DNA from 3 places in the Rhodococcus koreensis genome. Region 1 is predicted to be linked to each of the others. Evidence: riboswitches for the same ligand, from Rfam matches in the RefSeq annotation. Region 1 holds a riboswitch; each other region holds the start of a gene.
The links. Region 1 has a riboswitch for cyclic di-AMP ahead of JWS14_RS05845 (NlpC/P60 family protein). Riboswitches for the same ligand answer to the same signal wherever they lie in the genome.
Positions count from the first base shown of each region.

Region 1 (3,266 bases):
ACGGCGAACAGGCGATTGGTCCGGGCGCCCTGGTAGTTGGCAGTGGCGAGTTTGTTCACCACGGGCTGGAAGACGGCGACGCGGGCGTTGGCCTCGTCGAGCACACCTTGGTCGGCCGCGAGCCGGGCGTCCGCATCGCGTTGGGCCGACTGCTTGGCCTCGAGATCGATCTGCGCGTTGTGGAGGGCCTCCGACGTCTGCTCGGACTGCCGGGACAGGTCACCGAGCTTCGTCAGCGTCTCGGTCGGGTTGGTGGTGACCGGGTCCGCACCCGCCGGGATCGAGGGCAGCGACACGAGTGCCACCGACAGCGCTCCGGCTGTCAGCACGCTGCCCAGGGAGCGCTTCATCTTGTGTGAGGCCACGGAAATGCGGTTCTCCGATCGTCGATCTCCACCCGCCGGGTCGGTTGTCCGATGCGCGGCTCAGGAATTTCCCCGGCCGATGCGACCGCGGAATGCCGAAGAGGTGGTGACCCCGCGTTGCCGCCCGGTTGGCGCGGCAAGACTTCGCAAGGTCTCGGTTAGGTTACGGAATGACATACGTGTGTGTCCACCCATGTCACGACGGGGGTGGCGGGGACCACCGGGCGGGTGAACGACACGCTGTCTGCCTGGGGCGCAACGACATCGAGGGTGGGTTCGAATCGTGATTCGAACCCACCCTCGGTGGTCGTGCGAGATCCTACGAAGCTACCCCGTGCATCCCCGCCCTCGACTCGGTGGATGCCTCGCCTCGCGCGTGGATCAGTAGCGGCGTGCCCCGTCGAAAGGCATGGACGCGATGGGCGCCAACTTGACGGGCTGCCCCTCGGTGGAGGCGTGGATCACGTTGCCGTTGCCGGCGTAGATGCCCGAGTGCGAGCCGCCGTAGAAGGAGATCACGTCGCCGGGGCGGAGATCGGACTGCGACACCGGGGTACCGGCGGCCGCCTGCGCGTAGCTGGTGCGCGGCAGGTTCAGTCCGGCCTGCTTGAACGCCCACTGCACCAGGCCGGAGCAGTCGAACGAGTTGGGACCTGCGGCGCCGTAGACGTACGGCGAGCCGAGCTTCGCCTGAGCGGCCTGAACGGCCTTGTCACCTGCGGTGCTGCCCGGCGCGGGGGGCGCGGGCAGGTTCGGGACACCGGGGATCTGCGGGATGACGACACCCGGGATCTCGAAGGTTCCGACACCGGGAATGGTGATGGGGTCTGCGGCCGCGGGGGCCGCGGTAGCGGTGAGCGCTCCGACTGCGAGCGCGCCGGCGACGACTGCCCGTCGCACATTCCGCTTGGAAACTTGTGACGCCACGAAAGGGGTACTCCGTTTCTTCCATTCATCCGCCGACCGAGTTAGCTGACGGGTTCGGGCTGGGAAGATCAGCCCTACCCACCGGTGCGTGAGGACGTCCCGGCGGGATTCACCCCAGTAGAAACTTGGGTTCCCGGTACGACCGCTCTCGCGAGTGGCCGATTAGGCGGTGACTAGCGATGCTGCCCCGGTGTTGAGGCTGCGAGACTCCGCTAGGTCTCAGGAAGGTTACGAAATGGAATACCCCGGTGTCGACCGGAACACGCGGAAAGTGTCCGTTTGCGCCGTTTCGAGGCATGCGGGCGCGCGGTACCCACATTCGGTAACGACTCGATAACAAGCGGTATGTTTCCGTTCGCTTTTCGACAGCGGGAGTGGACATTTCGCGTAGCCCCGCGACCCTCCGGGCGTGTCAGGCTCCGCGTTCCCGCTGTTCAACGGGGGTGGCGCGGACGCTGCCCGACAACTGCACCGGACCCGCCGCCCTCGGCCCCCGCACCCCCGGAACCCCCGTTCTGGGTCGCGCGCCCGACCGTCGCTCCACCCGCCGCCGCGGCCCGCACACGGGCAGTGTGATCCTCGTCTCTCCGAGCCTCCCGGGCGGGTCTGTCGGTGCCCGTCCATACGCTCTGAGCCGTGAGTGTCCCCGGCGTACCCGAACAGTTGAGATTCGACGAGCTCGACACCCCGCTGCGGGACACCACGTTCGTGGTGGTCGACCTCGAGACCACCGGAGCGCGGCCGGGCGAGGACGCCATCACCGAGATCGGCGCCGTGAAGATCCGCGGCGGCGAGGTGATCGCCGAGATGGCCACCCTCGTCGACCCGGGACGGTCCATCCCGCCGCACATCGTCGAGATCACGGGCATCACGACCGCGATGGTGATCGACGCACCGCGCATCGAGCGCGTGCTGCCCGCGTTCCTCGAGTTCGCACGCGGAGCGGTGCTCGTCGCCCACAACGCCCCCTTCGACACCGGCTTCCTCAAGGCCGCTGCGTCGGCCACCGACACCCCCTGGCCCAAGTTCACCGTGCTCTGCACGGTCAAACTGGCCCGGCGGGTCCTCACCCGCGACGAGGCGCCGTCCGTGAAGCTGTCGTCGCTCGCCCGGCTGTTCGACGTCGGAACCACCCCGACCCACCGGGCCCTCGACGACGCCCGCGCCACCGTCGACGTCCTGCACGCCCTCATCGCCCGGGTCGGCAACCAGGGAGTGCACAGTCTCACCGAGCTCGTCGACTACCTTCCCGACGTCTCTTCGCACCAGCGGGCCAAACGCACGCTCGCCAGTCATCTCCCCCGTTCGCCCGGCGTCTACCTGTTCCGGGGGCCGTCCGACGAGGTCCTCTACGTCGGCACGGCGACGGATCTGCGCCGCCGGGTGCGCAATTACTTCACCGGCTCGGAGACGCGCGGCCGGATGAAGGAGATGGTCGCGTTGACCACCCGGATCGACCACGTCGAATGCGCGCATGCTCTCGAGGCGGGTGTGCGCGAGCTCCGGCTGCTCGCCGCCCACACCCCGCCGTACAACCGGCGGTCCAAGTACCCGAAGCGCGGCTGGTGGATCACGCTCACCGCGGAGGCCTTCCCCCGGCTGTCGGTCGTGCGGACCCCGGCCGCCGATTCGCTAGGTCCGTTCCGGTCCCGCTCGACCGCCGCCGACGTCGCCGACGTCCTCGCCGAGTACTGCATTCTCCGCACCTGCACGAGCCGGATCCCGAAGGGACGGGCGCACGGTGCGCAGTGCCCGCCCCGCGAGCTCGGGCGCTGCCCCGCGTCCGTCCACGACCGCGACACGGAGGACGCCTACCGTCCCGGTCCGGAGCTCTTCCGGCTCTTCCTGCGCGGCGCCGACGACACGCCGCTGCACCGGATGCGCGCACGGGTGGAGGAACTGGCCGCGGGCAAGTTGTTCGAGAACGCCGCACGGCTGCGGGATCGCACCGCGGAGGTCGTCCTCGCGCTGCGC
Region 1 is NZ_CP070609.1:1,278,985-1,282,250, forward strand. Features, by position in the region: gene JWS14_RS05840 (C40 family peptidase) at 1-365, opposite strand, end outside; gene JWS14_RS05845 (NlpC/P60 family protein) at 747-1,292, opposite strand; cyclic di-AMP (ydaO/yuaA leader) riboswitch at 1,307-1,471, opposite strand; gene JWS14_RS05850 (DEDD exonuclease domain-containing protein) at 1,929-3,266, shown strand, end outside.

Region 2 (3,266 bases), on a different replicon from region 1:
TCAGTCCTCGTCCCGCTGCCCCCTCCAGCAGGTGAAGGGCGGCTGGCGACCGTGACGCTCAGCCACGTCACAAACACCTCGACGGCAAGACCGGAGTCGATTCGGGCGGTGCGGTCGCCGCCGCTCTGTCGTATCGCTGGGTGTCTTTCGCGTCGAAGTAGTCACCGCCCTTGCGTTTCGCTTCGTCGGTTCCCCAGTCCCGGTGCTGCGGAACGGGCTCCATGCGGGGAATGTGCTTGCGGCAGTGAATGTATGCCTCTTCGACCTCCACCATCACCCACCGTTGCGGGATTCGTCCCGGCGCGCAGTCGCCCGGTAGATCCGGGAGTTCGGAGCGCAGCACGTCGTCCTCGACGATCCGCGCCGCGCCGTTGATGTGCAGCCCGATCAGATCGTGGACGAAATCGACGAGCACGAGTCCGACGTGCGGGTTCTCGGCGATGTTGCCGAGACTGGCCATCACCCCGTTGCCTCGGTACTCGGGGTAGGCGAGGGTTTTGGGGTCGATCACGTGCAGGAATCCGGGTGCGCCGGCGCGCAGGCTGTTGTCACATTCGCCGGCCGCGTCCGCGGTGGCGACGAACGCGATCTCCTGGCGGCCGACGAAATCGATCATGGCCGGAGTGAGATGGTCGAGCACCTGTTCGGCATAGAACCGGGCGGCACGCTCGACGGTGCCGTACCGATGCTGGAGGTCTCGTTCTCCGGCGCTACCGATCTGCCTCATCTGTCTCTCCATTACGGTTCGGCATCATTGGCCGGTTCACCCTACGGGACCCAGGCGGGTGCGTCGCGCCGCGCAACAACACCGTGGGAGGGCTGCAACGCGGGCGATCCTGGGCCAGGCATCGGTCGGTGACCTGGGCGTACCGTGAATGGATGAAGACCAAATCCCCTCGAGACGAGCTTGCCCGCCGGCTGGCCGAGCGGGACGAGTTAGTGGTGGAAGTCCTCGAACTCGAGGGCCGGCTGGAGAGGGCCAAACGCCGCCTCGACGAGGTATCCGCCGAGATCGGCTCGTCCGGGCACATCGAGTAGCACTTCTCCGGGGCGTGCAGCACGACCGATGTGGGAGTGTGTACCGGCGGACCGACGAATTCAGCGCTCTCGTCCTGGGTTTCCTGCGGGAGCGCGGCTGCCCTGAGGTGGCCCGCAGAGCCAGGACCGGTCAATGGCCGGCCCGGGAGTTTCGCACGCCCTGCGCCCCATCCCCTCCATCGCAAAGCCTTTCCCCCAGCAGCTGTTCAATGTCGCCCGCTTCATGGTCTACCGGGCCATCGCCGCGCCGAAGACGCACAGCGCCCACCGATCGGACCCTGAGTGTCGGATCCACTCATCCCACCCATCTCCATCTCCGCTCAGGGCACCGGCCAAGGAGATCGTCGACGCACCGCGGTGGCGTGAGCTTCCTCACATAGCGGTCCGGTAACGGAAGGGCAACGGCTCGGCGATACCCGTGTCTCGTTGCCACTAGCTGGGAGGGGTCTCTGTGCGTCCAATGGGGCCCCGCAACAGGCGAAGACACTCCGCGTTATCAAATGGTGACATTGCGGCCTCGGCCCGTTACCGTCGTCACCGGCCGAGGAAACATCGGCCACATCCGGCCCGCCGCGCCAAGCCTCGTCCCGCGGGTACCGGAGTCCCGACGAAGCATTCCAGGGACGAGGACGGGGGACCCAAAGTCCTCCAGGGAACGCAAGTTCTCAGACGGACACCGGTCCGAATGTGCCTCGCACACTCGGATCTTGGGGTGAAGCCAGACCCTCTCCAGCCAGGAGAGGCGAGGCCGGGCGACCTCTCAGCCCGAACCCGACAGCTGACCTCGCAGGCGCGTGTGGAGAGGATCTCGACCACTATGAGCGGACGCCATCGCAAGCCCACCACCACCGGCCGCACCGTCGCCAAGGTCGCCGTCACCGGCGCCATCATGGGTGTCGCCGGAGCAGCCTTCTCGGGCACCGCGAACGCGGCACCCGACTCCGACTGGGACCGCCTCGCGCAGTGCGAGTCCGGCGGAAACTGGGGAATCAACACCGGAAACGGCTTCCAGGGTGGACTCCAGTTCTCCCCGAGCACCTGGAACGCGCACGGTGGCACCCAGTACGCGGCCAGCGCCAACCAGGCCTCGCGTGAAGAGCAGATCGTCGTCGCCGAGAAGGTCCTCGACTCCCAGGGCTGGGGCGCATGGCCGTCCTGCTCCTCGAGCCTCGGCCTGAGCAGCGCACCCACCCAGCGCACCGCCCCCGCAACCGTGCCCGAGGCCCCCGCGGCGCCGGCACTCCCCGACCTCACGGGCGGCGTCCCCAGCACCAGCGGCACCGCGCAGTACGCCGGTGTCGTCGACAGCGCGATCGAGGCCGTCAAGGCTCAGGGCATCGCGATCGATCCCCAGATCCTGCAGCTCATCGACGCGAACAAGGGACTGCTCCCGCAGTAATCCCCCGCGCCTCACAGAAGAGGGGCCCTGCACCGATCCGGTGCAGGGCCCCTCGTGTGTCGTCGGGTCAGCAGTTGGGTATGGGTGCTGATCAGGGGTGTCCTTCTCATTGGCGTTGCTGACAATGGAACCGTGGTAGGCATCGCGCACGACGTCAAGGTCCTACCGCAGCGCCAGGACCTCAACTTTTACGAGAACCACCTGACAACGCTGCTCGCGAAAACGGCATCGGCGGAGCCTCCACGGCGAATGTTCGTATCCGGTTTGAGTAAGTCGATAATCCGGGTGTATGCGAGACGATTTCCCTTTGTGGCGGACCGAGGGGTGCTGGGTCTGCGCCGCCCGAACCGAATAGCCTGCCACCGGAGCGTTCCCGTCAGCGCAAGGCATGCGTCCGTTCAGGTCAGGTTAGGTCCGCGGTTGGAGCCGTTGCCGCATTGGCTTTGATTGAGTCGATCCCGTTTTGAGCCGCCGCCTTCGAGGTGTAGCCCTGGCTGGCCGCGATGATCTCGCCGTTAGCCGCCTTCAGGTGAAACCGGAACTGGCCGGCGGTGTCCTTGAACAGCTCGAACTTCGCAGTCATCGCTCCTCCTCTGGATGAGTCCCCGGCGGACGCGGACCATGCTCACGGTAAGCCGATCGAACACGCATCGACAACGAAATGCACGATTCCCCCACGGAGGTCAGCTACCAGGCATGGCCGTTGAGTGCCCGGAAATGATGCATCTGATGAAATACGGAGCAGTCTAGTTTACATATTAATTGTCACCGGCAATCGAAAATAACTGCCTGCCAACGATTTTGGCGCACCACTCGATTGAGGTGATCG
Region 2 is NZ_CP070611.1:378,073-381,338, forward strand. Features, by position in the region: gene JWS14_RS48355 (pyridoxamine 5'-phosphate oxidase family protein) at 68-727, opposite strand; gene JWS14_RS48360 (hypothetical protein) at 880-1,038, shown strand; cyclic di-AMP (ydaO/yuaA leader) riboswitch at 1,634-1,847, shown strand; gene JWS14_RS48365 (transglycosylase family protein) at 1,856-2,437, shown strand; gene JWS14_RS48370 (YegP family protein) at 2,841-3,020, opposite strand.
Region 2: it holds a riboswitch for cyclic di-AMP, as region 1 does, so the genes downstream of both, JWS14_RS48365 (transglycosylase family protein) here and JWS14_RS05845 (NlpC/P60 family protein) in region 1, are expected to answer to the same signal.

Region 3 (3,266 bases), 4.7 Mb from region 1:
TGGGGTCGAAGACGGCCTCCCCACGCAGGACCTGCCGCACCTGGAACGGCAATTCGACGGTCTCGTCGTCGATCCACCGCAGCAGCCCGGCGGCGAGGAGCCGCTGAACGGGACGGTCGGGGGGTGTCCCGGGAGCCGCGTCCCGGGTCCGCCCGATCGAACTCGACTTCGCCAGGGTCTCGAGGATGTCCCGTTCGGCGGTCTGCAGTCCCGCCAGCGCCGCCGTGATCCCGGCCTCGTCGAGCGTCTCGACGGGTTCGGCGCTTCGTCCGACGCGCCACGGGATGGTGGCCACGACGGCGGGAACGATCCGCAGCGTCGTCTTGTCGCCCCAGACGATCCCGACGGACCGCAGGCCGTCGAGGGTGGCGTCGACGGTCTTCTTCGTCGCCCGCGACCCCACCGCCTCCTGCAGGGTGGCCCGGGGCACGGGCACCTCGTCGGCGCGCTCGAGCGCCAGGAGTTCGAGGACACCGAAGTCCAGGGACGTGAGGTTGTCGGCCGCCCGGGCGACCGAGGCCCGTTGCTCGGCGCGGCCGGCGAGGACGACGATCGTGGCCGGCGGCGGGACCGCGAGATCGGGGCGCCTGCGGAGCAGATCCGTCAGTTCTGCGTCGCTGCGCGCGGCCAGCCAGTCCGCGAGCGTCGCGGCGCCGCGGGGGGAGACTGCGGTGCCGTTGGTGCTCGCGATGGTGTCGTCGGTGTCGGTCATCGACTATCAGATTAGAGACCTGGGCTGTACGTCGCCGAATGCTCCTGTCAAAATGGCACCGTGGCTAACAATTCGAAGAAGCAGTATGTGGATCCAGGGTGGCCCGAAACCGCCGATGGAGATCACGCCGTGACCGAACTGTCGTCGACCCGTGCGGGCGGATTGTCCCCGTTCGGCGAGGACACCGAGTTCCCGTTGCCGGCGGAGTCGTTGCCGTACGCGCACCCGCACACGGTGATCAACCGCTGACCATGCGACAGAAGAGGGGCCCTGCACCGGATCGGTGCAGGGCCCCTCTTCTGTGAGTTGCGGGGATTACTGCGGGAGCAGTCCCTTGTTCGCGTCGATGAGCTGCAGGATCTGGGGATCGATCGCGATGCCCTGGGCCTTGACGGCCTCGATCGCGCTGTCGACGGCGCCGGCGTACTGCGAGGTGCCGCTGGTGCTGGGGACGCCGCCCGTGATGTCGGGGAGGGCAGGCGCCGCGGGCGCCTCGGGCACGGTGGCGGGGGTGGTGCGCTGGGTGGGTGCGCTGCTCAGGCCGAGGCTCGAGGAGCAGGACGGCCATGCGCCCCAGCCCTGGGAGTCGAGGACCTTCTCGGCGACGACGATCTGCTGTTCACGCGAGGCCTGGTTGGCGGTGGCTGCGTACTGGGTTCCACCGTGTGCGTTCCAGGTGCTCGGGGAGAACTGGAGTCCGCCCTGGAAGCCGTTTCCGGTGTTGATGCCCCAGTTTCCGCCGGACTCGCACTGCGCGAGGCGGTCCCAGTCGGAGTCGGGTGCCGCGTTCGCGGTGCCCGAGAAGGCTGCTCCGGCGACGCCCATGATGGCGCCGGTGACGGCGACCTTGGCGACGGTGCGGCCGGTGGTGGTGGGCTTGCGATGGCGTCCGCTCATAGTGGTAGAGATCCTCTCCACACGCGCCTGCGAGGTCAGCTGTCGGGTTCGGGCTGAGAGGTCGCCCGGCCTCGCCTCTCCTGGCTGGAGAGGGTCTGGCTTCACCCCAAGATCCGACTGTGCGAGGCACATTCGGACCGGTGTCCGTCTGGAAACTTGCGTTCCCTGGAGGACTTTGGGTCCCCCGTCCTCGTCCCTGGAATGCTTCGTCGGGACTCCGGTACCCGCGGGACGAGGTTTGGCGCGGCGGGCCGGACGTGGCCGATGTTTCATCGGCCGGTGACGACGGTAACGGGCCGAGGCCGCAGTGTCACCATTTGATAACGCGGAGTGTCTTCGCCTGTTGCGGGGCCTCATTGGGCGCGCCGGGACTCTTCCCAGCTAGTGGCGACGAGACGTGCGTATCGCCGTCCCGTTGCCCTTCCGTTACCGGGTCGTTATGTGAGGAAGCTCACATCACTGCGGTGCGTCGACGATGTCCTTGCCGAGGGGCATCAGCGAGATGGGAATCATCTTGATGTTCGCGACGGCGAGCGGGATCCCGATGATCGTGATCGCCATGGCGATTGCCGTCACGACGTGCCCGATCGCGAGCCACAGACCAGCGATGATGAACCAGATGACGTTGCCGATCAGCGAGGCCACACCGGCCGTCGGCTTGTCGATCACGGTCTTCCCGAACGGCCACAGCGCGTAGACGCCGACGCGGAACGACGCGATGCCGAACGGGATCGTGATGATCAGGATGAAGCACAGGATTCCGGCGACGAAGTACCCCAGCGCCAGCCACAGACCGCCGAAGACCAGCCAGATGATGTTGAGCAGAATTCTCATGATCGTCCCCTCGGTGGTTGGGAATGCCTCGGTGATCGGGTGTGTCAGCGCGAGCGTCTGCCCTGCCTCAGTGCCGCGACGATTCCGAGCAGGAATCCGATCGGGCAGGCGAGGGCGATGAGGTAGAGAACGAGACCCGGTTCGGAATCGGAGAGCACCGGGGTCAGGAAGATCGCCACGATCGCGACGAAGCCGATCGCGAAGAGAGCGAGCGCGACCCGCAGGAGTCCGTCGCCCCTCCGGGGTGTGTGAGGTGTGCTCGAAGGAGTCGATTCGTGGGCCACACCAGCAACGATAGTGCCTGGAAACCCGAATGCCGGAGGGGGTGTCTGCAAGGTAGACTGTGGGCACTGCGCGTCCCGCACCAGAGGTGGGGCGCGCTGTTTTGCATACCAAGTGCAACAAATACCAAGTGCAACCAACTGCACTCCAAGTGATGAGCGGGTGAACGCGGTGCCGACCGGCAAGGTGAAGTGGTACGACGTCGAAAAGGGCTTCGGCTTTCTGTCGCAGGAGGAGGGGGAGGACGTCTATGTGCGTTCGTCCGCTCTTCCCGAGGGCGTCGAGGGCCTCAAGGCCGGTCAGCGTGTGGAGTTCGGCATGGCCGCCGGTCGACGCGGACCCCAGGCGCTGAGCCTGAAGGTGCTCGACCCTGCGCCGTCGCTGCGTCAGAACGCCGCGCGCAAGGAGCCGTCCGCCAAGAAGCACACGCCGGACGAACTGCACGGCATGGTCGAGGACATGATCACGCTGCTCGAGGCGAAGGTCCAGCCGGACCTGCGCAAGGGCAAGTACCCCGACCGCAAGACCGCCCAGCGCATCT
Region 3 is NZ_CP070609.1:5,968,109-5,971,374, forward strand. Features, by position in the region: gene JWS14_RS27390 (helicase-associated domain-containing protein) at 1-712, opposite strand, end outside; gene JWS14_RS27395 (hypothetical protein) at 773-961, shown strand; gene JWS14_RS27400 (transglycosylase family protein) at 1,028-1,609, opposite strand; cyclic di-AMP (ydaO/yuaA leader) riboswitch at 1,618-1,831, opposite strand; gene JWS14_RS27405 (YccF domain-containing protein) at 2,066-2,443, opposite strand; gene JWS14_RS27410 (hypothetical protein) at 2,488-2,727, opposite strand; gene JWS14_RS27415 (cold-shock protein) at 2,897-3,266, shown strand, end outside.
Region 3: it holds a riboswitch for cyclic di-AMP, as region 1 does, so the genes downstream of both, JWS14_RS27400 (transglycosylase family protein) here and JWS14_RS05845 (NlpC/P60 family protein) in region 1, are expected to answer to the same signal.